Regions from separate parts of the Brevibacillus sp. SIMBA_040 genome, predicted to be linked through region 2. Evidence: riboswitches for the same ligand, from Rfam matches in the RefSeq annotation. Region 2 holds a riboswitch; the other holds the start of a gene.
What was found. Region 2 has a riboswitch for cobalamin ahead of cobO (cob(I)yrinic acid a,c-diamide adenosyltransferase). Riboswitches for the same ligand answer to the same signal wherever they lie in the genome.
Positions count from the first base shown of each region.

Region 1 (5,045 bases), on a different contig from region 2:
CAGCATCTGTCTATCTTCTTTGCCGTATACGAGTAAAGCGGGCATGCGCAGCTCGTCCAACCGCTCTGTACAGCGATAGCGATGACCAGCTGCATAAAGAGAGGCAAGACTGCGGGCATCTGTTCGACTGGCATGCTCGACCCATTTGGCATGCATAGCAGGATCGGTTACATGAGAGGATGCAATTGAGCGGGCAAGAAGTGGAATACCGTGTAGCCAGGACATCGTTTGTGCCATGAAAAACCGACCGTGCAAATAGAGATCCTTTACTTCAGAAAACGCACTGACCAAAATGACACCTTTTACTTTCTCAGGATAACGGAGACAGTATTCCAAGGCGATCGATGCTCCTTGGGAATAGCCCAGAATGTAAGATTTCTTAATATCCAGCTCTTGTGTGAGCTGATTCAAATAGTCTGCAAGCTCGCCAATGGAAAAACGCCCTCCAAATGAGGAGCTTGATCCATGTCCGGGCAAGTCTGGCACGATGAGCTGGTAAGTATCAGAGAGAGCATCCTGATAGCTGAAATTCATAGAGCCGATGCAGGGGGCATGAATACATAAAACAGGAGTGCCTTTGCCTGAGAGAGTACATGCAAGCTGACCGTTTTTTAGCTGTACCACAACTTGTTCCACAGATCATATTCACCTCTTTCATATGTTCTCCAATACATGGCAAAATTTTTACGAGAACTCTTCTTTTTTTTATGAGGAAATGTTATCCTCGCAATAGAATATTAGGCGAAAGCAGGGTGAAGTAAGGTGACAAAGGTATTTCAAGAGCGCATTTCGAAGCTGCATGATTTTTTGACGAAGCAAGAGCTGGACGCGGTGCTCATCACCTCTCCCAAGCATGTATATTATTTGACAGGCTTTTTTACAGATCCACATGAGCGCTTTTTGGGCTTGGTCCTTCCTGTGCAGGGCGAACCAGCCTTGATCGTACCAGCACTTGATCGTCAGGCAGCGTCGGAGGCTTCATCCGTCCAAAACATCTACACACATACAGATACGCAAAATCCGTACGAAGTATTAAAACAAACACTGCCAAGCGGTTTGTCTAAGCTCGGTATCGAAAAAAGTCATATGACAGTCGAGCGATTTGAAGCGATGGGACAAGTTGTCTCTGCTACTAGCTTTGTAGACGTGGAAGCACCGCTTCGCGAAATGCGCTTGATCAAATCCGCTGACGAGGTTGAGCGGATGAAGCACGCTGTTGTGCTCGTTGAAAAAGCACTGACAGAGACGCTGAAAACCGTGAAGATCGGCATGACCGAAATGGAGATTGTCGCTGACCTGGAATACCAGATGAAGCGTGTAGGAGCAGAGGGTCCTTCCTTCTCCACAATGGTTTTGGCTGGGGAAAAATCAGCTTTGCCACATGGAAATCCTGGAACGCGCGAGATTCAAGCAGGGGATCTGCTCCTGTTTGATATCGGGGTAGAAGCTGATGGGTACGTCTCTGATATTACCCGTACATTCGCAGTTGGTGAAATTAGCGAACAGCTTCACGAAATTTACGAAACGGTATTGGCAGCCAATGAAGCAGCGATTGCCGAAGTTCGCCCGGGCGTAACCTTTGCGCATATCGACAAAACCGCACGCAATGTCATCGCGGCAAAAGGCTATGGGGAGTACTTTATTCACCGTCTGGGACATGGACTCGGCATGGATGTCCACGAGTATCCTTCTGTGCATGAGCAAAATGAGGAGATACTTCGCCCAGGGATGGTTTTCACTATCGAGCCAGGAATTTATTTGCCAGGCGTAGGCGGCGTCCGTATCGAGGATGATGTGGTCGTAACCGAGACAGGGGTAGAAGTATTGTCGAGCTTCCCGAAAAAATTGACTGTAATCGGTTAAATTGCACGAAATAAACAACTTCATAAGCATTTCATGGTGCTGACTGGACGTATCTAATACGTCCCCTCAGCTTAATAGGGAAGACCGGTGAAAAACCGGCGCGGTCCCGCCACTGTAACGAGGAGTACCTAGCCAAGACCCACTGTTTCGTCTTATTGGAATGGGAAGGAGGCTAGTGTGCGACGATTCGTAAGCCAGGAGACCTGCCATGAAATCAGATACAATCGACCCACGAGGATGGGGCAGATGTGGAATTTAGGCATAATTCTAGAACTAGGCACAAAAAGCCAGATCTATAGCTGTGTCCACGTTTGTCAAGCACCTCCCGATTGAGAAAAAAGGGGGGTGCTTTTTTGTGCGGAAAAGGGGGTTGAAGAAAAGAATTGCAAAAGCATTAACGCACGCGTATAGTGATAAAAGTAAATAAAACGTAATGATTACGATTCGCAAAAATTAATTATCATTTCAAATCCATAAAGAGGGGTTAAGCAAACATGAAAAAAGTTTTACAAGGATTTTGGATTGCAGCAGTAATGGCGCTGGTACTCATTGTTTCGGCTTGCGGTTCTGCTGCACCAAGCACGACTGAGTCGAAAACGGGAACAGAGCAGGCTGCTAAAACGGAAACGAAGACCGAGCAGCCTGCTGGCAATAAGTCTGTCACTATCACGACAAACGGCATTGAAATGACCTATCCAGAAGCGCCAAAACGTGCGGTTACCTTAAACCAACACGTGACGGAAATCATGCTTGCACTGGGTCTTGCAGATAAAATGGTAGGAACAGCATATTTGGACGATCAGATTTTGCCTGAGCTCAAGGAAGCGTACGACAAGGTACCAGTGTTGGCCGATAAATATCCAAACAAAGAAGTGCTGATGGCAGCAAACCCTGATTTTGTCTACTCTGGCTGGAAGAGTGGTTTTGGTGATAAAGGAGTAGGCTCTATGGAGGATTTGGACAAGGCTGGAATCAAATCGTACCTGCAAGAGTCATCCAATAAGCCAGGCCCAACCGTAGAAGATGTCTTTGCAGATATTCAAAACATCGGTAAGATTTTCCGTGTTGAGGATAAAGCCAATGAATTGATTGGAAAAATGAAGCAGGAAATGGATCAAACAGTGAGTAAAATCGGTTCTGTGGACAAGCCGTTGCAGGTTTTTGTATATGATAGCGGAGAAGATAACCCCTTTACAGCAGCGAACAATTACATGACATCCCTGATTAAAATGGCAGGCGGTAAAAACGTATTTGATGATATTCAAAAGGGTTGGGCAGAAGTTAGTTGGGAAGAGGTTGTCAATCGCAAGCCTGACGTGATTGTAGTCGTGGACTACGGGGACAAAACGGTAGATCAGAAAAAGAACCTTTTGCTGACGAAGCGCGAGCTGGCAGATATTCCAGCCATTCAAAATAAAAGATTGATCGTCTTGCCACTGTCCGCAGCATCAGAGGGAGTTCGCGCACCGATTGCACTGAAAATCCTGGGAGAAGGGCTCTACCCGGACAAATTTAAATAAAGAGTTCTACTAGAGGAGGGAATGACTCTGCATCGGATCAAAATGCCTCTCATTATCATCAGCCTGCTAGTCGGGCTGGTGCTTTCCATCACGATCGCTGTCACCTTGGGCTCTGTAGATATCAAGCCTGCGACGGTATGGAAAATTGCCTTGTCGCAAGTTCCGGGAGTGGGTCAGTGGATTCCCATTGATTGGTCAAAGGGTGAGCAAACGATCATCTGGGATATTCGTTTTCCAAGAGTACTGCTAGGGGCAATTGTAGGAGCAGGCCTTTCGGTAGTAGGTGTAGCTATTCAGTCTCTTGTACGAAACTCACTAGCAGACCCGTACATACTGGGAGTTTCTTCGGGTGCTTCGGTTGGCGCCACACTGGTTATTCTCTTCGGAGCCTTCAGCATGTTTGGGCAATTCGCCCTGTCACTTGGAGCCTTTGCAGGTGCGCTTTTGTCTATCCTGTTGATCTTTTCCCTATCGCGGATCGGTGGACAAAACTCGACAGTACGTTTGCTTATGTCGGGGATCGCGATCTCGGCCATTCTGTCAGCAGTTACCAGCCTGATCATCTTTTCCGCACCGAATGAGCACGGTATTCGGTCCGTTCTGTTCTGGATGAGTGGTAGCCTGGCGGGAGGAAAATGGGAATACCTCACAATTCCGACGTTAGTCGTGCTGATCTGCCTGTTTGTATTGATGGCGCAATATCGCTCGCTCAATGCGATGCTGATGGGGGAAGAGTCTGCGGGAACACTCGGTGTCAATACGGTCCAATTCCGCAAGCAGCTTTTGATGATCACAGCTTTGCTGACTGGGGTGATCGTTGCGATTAGTGGAGCCATCGGGTTCGTGGGGTTGATGATGCCGCATATCGTGCGAGTAGTCGTCGGATCGGATCATCGCCGTGTCCTGCCTGTAAGTGCTCTATTTGGAGCAATCTTTCTGATTTGGGCTGACTCCATTGCACGGCTAGCCTTTGCTCCAGAAGAGCTGCCGATTGGGATCATTACGGCTCTATGTGGCGGACCGTTTTTTATCTGGTTGATGCTGCGCAATTCATATTCCTTTGGAGGTAGCGGACGATGAAGCTGGTTGCGGATAACTTATCAGTCAATCTGGAGAAGAAAACGATCCTGTCCAACGTGGGGCTTGAGGTCGCAGCTGGTGAGTTCGTTGGACTGATCGGGCCAAATGGCAGCGGGAAATCCACACTGCTTAAAAGCATCTATCGTACGATGAAGCCTCATGCGGGGTGGATTTCGCTGGACGGAGACGATGTATATAAGCTGTCCGCCAAGGAAAATGCCCAGCGCATGGCTGTTGTCCGTCAGGAGTCTTCGATCGAATTTGATTTTACTGTGATGGAAATTGTCTTGATGGGGCGCGCACCTCACAAGCGGCTGTTTCAGCAAGACACAGAAGCAGACCACGACATTTGCGAGGAAGCGCTTGTACGGGTTGGCATGGATGCCTATGCAAATCGCAGCTTTTTTAGCTTGTCAGGGGGAGAAAAGCAGCGTGTATTGATTGCCCGCGCGCTCGTGCAGCAGGCTAAATTTCTCGTCCTGGACGAACCGACTAATCACTTGGATGTTCGCTATCAGCTGCAGGTAATGGATTTAGTCAGGGCGCTTGGGATCACAGTCTTGTCAGCTTTGCATGATCTCA
Region 1 is NZ_JAWRXI010000016.1:67,345-72,389, forward strand. Features, by position in the region: gene SB752_RS23630 (alpha/beta fold hydrolase) at 1-636, opposite strand, end outside; gene SB752_RS23635 (M24 family metallopeptidase) at 763-1,863, shown strand; cobalamin riboswitch at 1,881-2,088, shown strand; gene SB752_RS23640 (ABC transporter substrate-binding protein) at 2,358-3,383, shown strand; gene SB752_RS23645 (FecCD family ABC transporter permease) at 3,426-4,463, shown strand; gene SB752_RS23650 (heme ABC transporter ATP-binding protein) at 4,460-5,045, shown strand, end outside.
Region 1: it holds a riboswitch for cobalamin, as region 2 does, so the genes downstream of both, SB752_RS23640 (ABC transporter substrate-binding protein) here and cobO (cob(I)yrinic acid a,c-diamide adenosyltransferase) in region 2, are expected to answer to the same signal.

Region 2 (5,045 bases):
CTGTGAGAGAACGAATGTAACGCTTGTTGGCGAGTCTACCTTCACTTCTTTAATCACGTTGTAGACATCAGCCGGGCCTTTTTTGATTTTGAGTGTACGATCAAAGGTGAATTTGACTGCTTCAGCCGTTACAGGTGTTCCGTCAGCAAAGGTGTTTCCTTCGGTAAGGGTGAACGTCCAGCTGAGGCCGTCCTCGCTTACCTTCCATTCTTTTGCCAAGCCAGGCTTTACTTCTGTGGTGCCGCCATCGTACTCTACGAGACGCTGGTAGGTAGGGTAGGTGATTTTCCAGGCACTGTTGTCAAAGGTGACGGCGGGATCCAGTGTGCCTTGGTCGGCAGTCATCCCTACGAACAGGGTGTCAGCAGGAGTTGTCGATTTTGCCTGTGCGGGCTCTGCCGGTTTGTTCTCCGCCGGCTTTGTTTCGCCTTGGGATTGACTTGCTGGCGTACTGCTACAAGCTGCCGTCACCATGGTGAGGATTAGCAGAAGGGTAGTGAATAAATAAGACCAGCTACGCTTCAATGAATTCGACCCCCAAATATATTATATTTAATTATTTTTTAATATATTGTAAAAATTCTATTTATTCAACCATTATTTTTTCCATGGACAAGATGCCGCCATAAATTGGTCTTTGGTGCGTTTGCTGTCCCCAGCTGCGGGTGCCGTATTCAAAATGCCACCATTCTTTTGCATAGTTGACAAAGCCTGCGCTAGTCATGAGATGGTAAAGCAGACGACGATTGTCGCGGATCACGATTTCATTTTCGGTCGGCTGCGAAAGCTCTTCGTAATGCCTGGTCGCAGCAGCTTCTGTGAAATCGTCGAAGTCCGTACCCATATCCAGCCAGCCATCTGGTCCGGCAATAGTCAGATCTACAGCTCCTCCCGAGAGATGAGGAGACGGCTTGGTAATGTCAGTTGTGGGCAGGGCGACAAACTTGCGCAGCTCTTCGGCGAGTGCAGCGCCCTCTTGCCAGCCCTTCAAGAGCAGTGATTGACGAAATCCTTCATATAGGGATGCCTGTACCTCAAAGGAACGCCACCCGTCCAGTATGACCAACTCATAGCCGCTGGGCAGCTGTTCGGCAGCGGAAGCGAGTCTTCGGGCAGCTTCCTTTCGCAAGTACGCTTCTGGTGTTGTCCCCGCATACCCCAGGCGATAGTAAGCTGGATAAACGGAGATTCTTGCTGATAGGGTAGAGAGCGGGACCATTGCCTCGCCGCATTCTTTTACCGGAAGTGTGCTGGGTAGGACATGATCAGTTAGTTTCGGGATTGGGGGAGATATCAAAAAATTCACCTCCTTTGGATGGCTTTGGCAATATGGTAGCCGAAAAATAGTTTTTAGTAAATTGTAATTTTATTTAATTTTCTGCAATATGATGATTTTCGGATAGAGAGGCGTGTCTTTACACTCCAGTTTTGTTTGTTTCTCAGCTTTTGCTTGAATCCCGACCAGCATTTGCTATTATTAAAACAAGTGCTTGTCATAGAATGAAAAATGAATTGAATACGATACAAACAGGTCCTTGTTACTGCGAAAAAGCTTTTCCCGGTAGCAGGGTTAAAAGGGAAGATTGGTGAAAAACCAACGCGGTCCCGCCACTGTAAGAGAGTAGCTATTCTTCATGGCAACGGCGCCATCCACTGCCCACAAGGGAGCGGGAAGGAGAAGAATAGCGATGATCCTCAAGCCAGGAGACCTGCCTGTTCTTGTTTTTGCACTGCATTCCTTCGGGTTAAAGGAAGAGGTGAGGATCGGTGAAGTATGCTATCCACACGCTTTGTTTTCCTTACACGATAAGAGGAGAACAAGGCGTTTTTTTATTTCGATGAGGGGGTGGCTTTGATGAGTCAGCAAGACAAAAAGCGGGGCTTGCTTTTGGTTTATACAGGTGACGGCAAGGGGAAAACGACAGCAGCTATCGGGCTGGCTGTACGAGCGACCGGCCGTGGAAAAAAAGTATTGATGATTCAGTTCATTAAATCACCAGAACGGACGTATGGAGAAAAGATCATTTTTGATCGGCTCGGGATCGAGATCGTGCAAAAGGGAGTTGGCTTTACTTGGACAAAGACTCCGGAAGAGCATCGGGCAGCTTTGCAGGAAGCGTGGAGCTTTGCGCGTGAAAAGCTGATGGGCGGCGAGTACGACGTAGTCATTTTGGATGAGTTGAACAATGCGCTGGCGATTGATCGTTTTCCAATCGATGATGTGCTGCCACTATCAGACGTACTGGAGACGATCCAGGGTCGTCCGAGTCACATTCACCTCGTAATCACAGGACGCAGTGCCAAACAAGAGATCATGGACATGGCCGATTTGGTTACCGAAATGAAGCCGGTCAAGCATTACTACGATGAGGGGATTCCAGCTGTGCTGGGGGTTGAATTTTAATGGGTATTCTCGAAACCTACGGACACGGCGGCGATTTACTGTCGGCAGCCCAGCGCTTTGGTGTAGCCCCAGGAGATTTCCTCGATTACAGTGCCAATATTAATCCGCTGGGAATGCCAGTTAGCGTGACGGAGACGCTGTTGGCTTCGCTGTCTGCGATCGTCCGTTATCCAGATCCGGGACATCGTTCCTTTCGCGGGGCCCTTGCTTTGCATCTTGGACTGGGTGAGGAGTGGCTTTTGCCCGCGAATGGAGCAGCAGAGGCGATGGCTTTGGCAATATTGGGACTCAAGCCGCAAACTGTCGGTGTTGTGTATCCTTGCTTTTCGGAATATGAGCAACTTTCCAAGCAGTTTGGCGCGCGTGTGATCGGTTGCTATGGAAAAGAGGAAAATGGCTACAAGCCGGACCACGAAGAGCTGCATCGTCTGCTTGAGAAGGCGGATCTGGTGTTTATCGGGTCGCCGAACAATCCGACGGGGATTTTGTATGAGCCGGAGGAGCTTGTGCAAATCGCGCAGTGGTCCACTGAGACAAACACTTGGCTGATTGTAGATGAGGCGTTTCTCGATTTTGTCGCAACGGAGCGGCAATTTACGCTAGCGACACAGTTGGAGCAGTATCCGAGGGTCATCCTGATGCGCTCGATGACGAAAATGTACGCGATTCCAGGCCTGCGCCTCGGCTATGCCATCGCCCATCCAGACGTGATCGAGCAGATGCGTGAGAAGCAGGTGAGCTGGAGCGTCAATTCGTTGGCTTTGCTTGCAGGTGAGCTATGCTTAAAGGAGCATGAGTACGAGGAAAAAACACGCCAGCTGGTTGCCAAAGAGAGAGCGTATCTGTCAGAAGCAATTACGCATGAGCTAGGGTGGAAGGTATGGCCTGGTGAAGCGAACTTTCTTTTGCTTCGTTCACCGAAGCATTTGCCTGCAGAGCAATTGCAAGCGCGGCTCGGCAAAAGAAGAATCCTGATTCGCAGCTGTGCCATGTATCCGGGGTTGACTGAGCATGATGTGCGTATCGCAGTCCGCAGCCGAGAAGAAAACGAAAGACTGATTGCTGCTCTGTGCGAGGTCGCGGCGGAAGGAAGTGGACACGCTTGAGTCTGATTGTAGTAACAGGCGGTGTCCGTTCGGGAAAAAGCCGTTTTGCAGAGGAGCTGGCGCAGGCTTCGGGCAAGCGTGTTCTGTATGTAGCAACAGGTCAGGCTTGGGATGACGAAATGCGTGCCAGAATCGAGCTGCACAAAAAGCGCCGTCCAAGCGACTGGGGCTGTATGGAGGTAGGCGAGCGCCTATCTGAATATGCAGACGCAAGTGCTGATTATGATGTCGTATTGATTGACTGCCTCTCCACGTGGGTCAGCAATCTGTTAATGAATATTGAGGAAGCAAAATGGCGCAGCGAGCAGCACACAGCGGCTCTCTTGCAGGAGGCGGAAGCTTGGCTCAGGCAGGTTCAGGCATCCAGCCAAACGGTGATTGCTGTCACTAGCGAGGTAGGGCTTGGCGGTGTCGCCATGAATCGGCTGGGAAGATGGTTCGCCGATGTGCTCGGGGATGTCAACCAGATGAGTGCTCGTCAAGCGGATGTCGTCTATGCCGTCTTGTCTGGAATACCGTGGAGGATCAAGGGATGAATGCTTTTTTTCACGCCATCTCCTTTTTTACCCGGATTCCGGTTCCATGGCTGCGACCCTCTGAAGCTGCCTGGAAAAAGAGCGTCAACTGGTACCCGGCTGTCGGCGTAGTAATCGGACTTTTGCTATGGGGTGTGCACCAGGCAGGTGTGCACTTGTTTAGTCCGTGGCTCGCTGCCATTTTGACACTGGGTGTCTGGATTTATGTAACAGGTGGCCTTCACCTGGACGGCTGGATGGATTTGGCGGACGGGCTTGGCAGCAGCAGGCCGCGTGAGCAGGTGCTCGCGATCATGAAGGACAGCCGCGTGGGTGCGATGGGCGTCATCGCAGCGATTCTGCTGCTGCTGATCAAAGCGGGGGGTGTAGCAGAGCTGGCACATCCCGGCTGGGGAATGTTTCTGCTTTTTGTCCCGTTTGCCGCCCGTACGCACGTATTGCTATCGATTCGACTGTGGCCTTATCTATCCGCCGACAAAGGGATTGGAAAAGGAATTAGTGAAGGTCTTTCGACTTTTTCGATGATCGTCAGCTATGTTCTTTTGCTCGGGGCTGGCTGGTTTTTGGGCAGTTGGCATGTAGTTGCAGCTATTTTGATGTCCCTTTTATTTGCGCTTCTTTTTTCTCGCTCTGTCGCCAAAAAGCTGGGCGGGCTAAACGGAGATTGCTATGGAGCTGTGATTGAAAGCAGTGAGGCAGTGATGCTCCTGGTACTTGTGGGGAGCTGGTGGACATGAAGTTGATTTGGGTTCGGCATGGAGAGACGGAAATAAATCGACAGAGCCGCTATTTGGGGCACAGTGACGTACCGTTACATGAGCATGGAAAAACGCAGGCATTGGAGCTGGCGTCTCGACTACTGAACATAATCGAGCTTCCCAAAGCATTGTATACAAGTGACTTGCTTCGCTGTGTCCAGACAGCAGAGCCGTTATCGGCAGGATGGCAGCTGACCGCGATGACAGTGCCTGCCTTGCGCGAATTGTCGTTTGGGAAATG
Region 2 is NZ_JAWRXI010000019.1:16,025-21,069, reverse strand. Features, by position in the region: gene SB752_RS25380 (ABC transporter substrate-binding protein) at 1-525, opposite strand, end outside; gene SB752_RS25375 (M15 family metallopeptidase) at 587-1,297, opposite strand; cobalamin riboswitch at 1,513-1,731, shown strand; gene cobO (cob(I)yrinic acid a,c-diamide adenosyltransferase) at 1,856-2,404, shown strand; gene cobD (threonine-phosphate decarboxylase CobD) at 2,404-3,510, shown strand; gene cobU (bifunctional adenosylcobinamide kinase/adenosylcobinamide-phosphate guanylyltransferase) at 3,507-4,046, shown strand; gene cobS (adenosylcobinamide-GDP ribazoletransferase) at 4,043-4,783, shown strand; gene SB752_RS25350 (histidine phosphatase family protein) at 4,780-5,045, shown strand, end outside.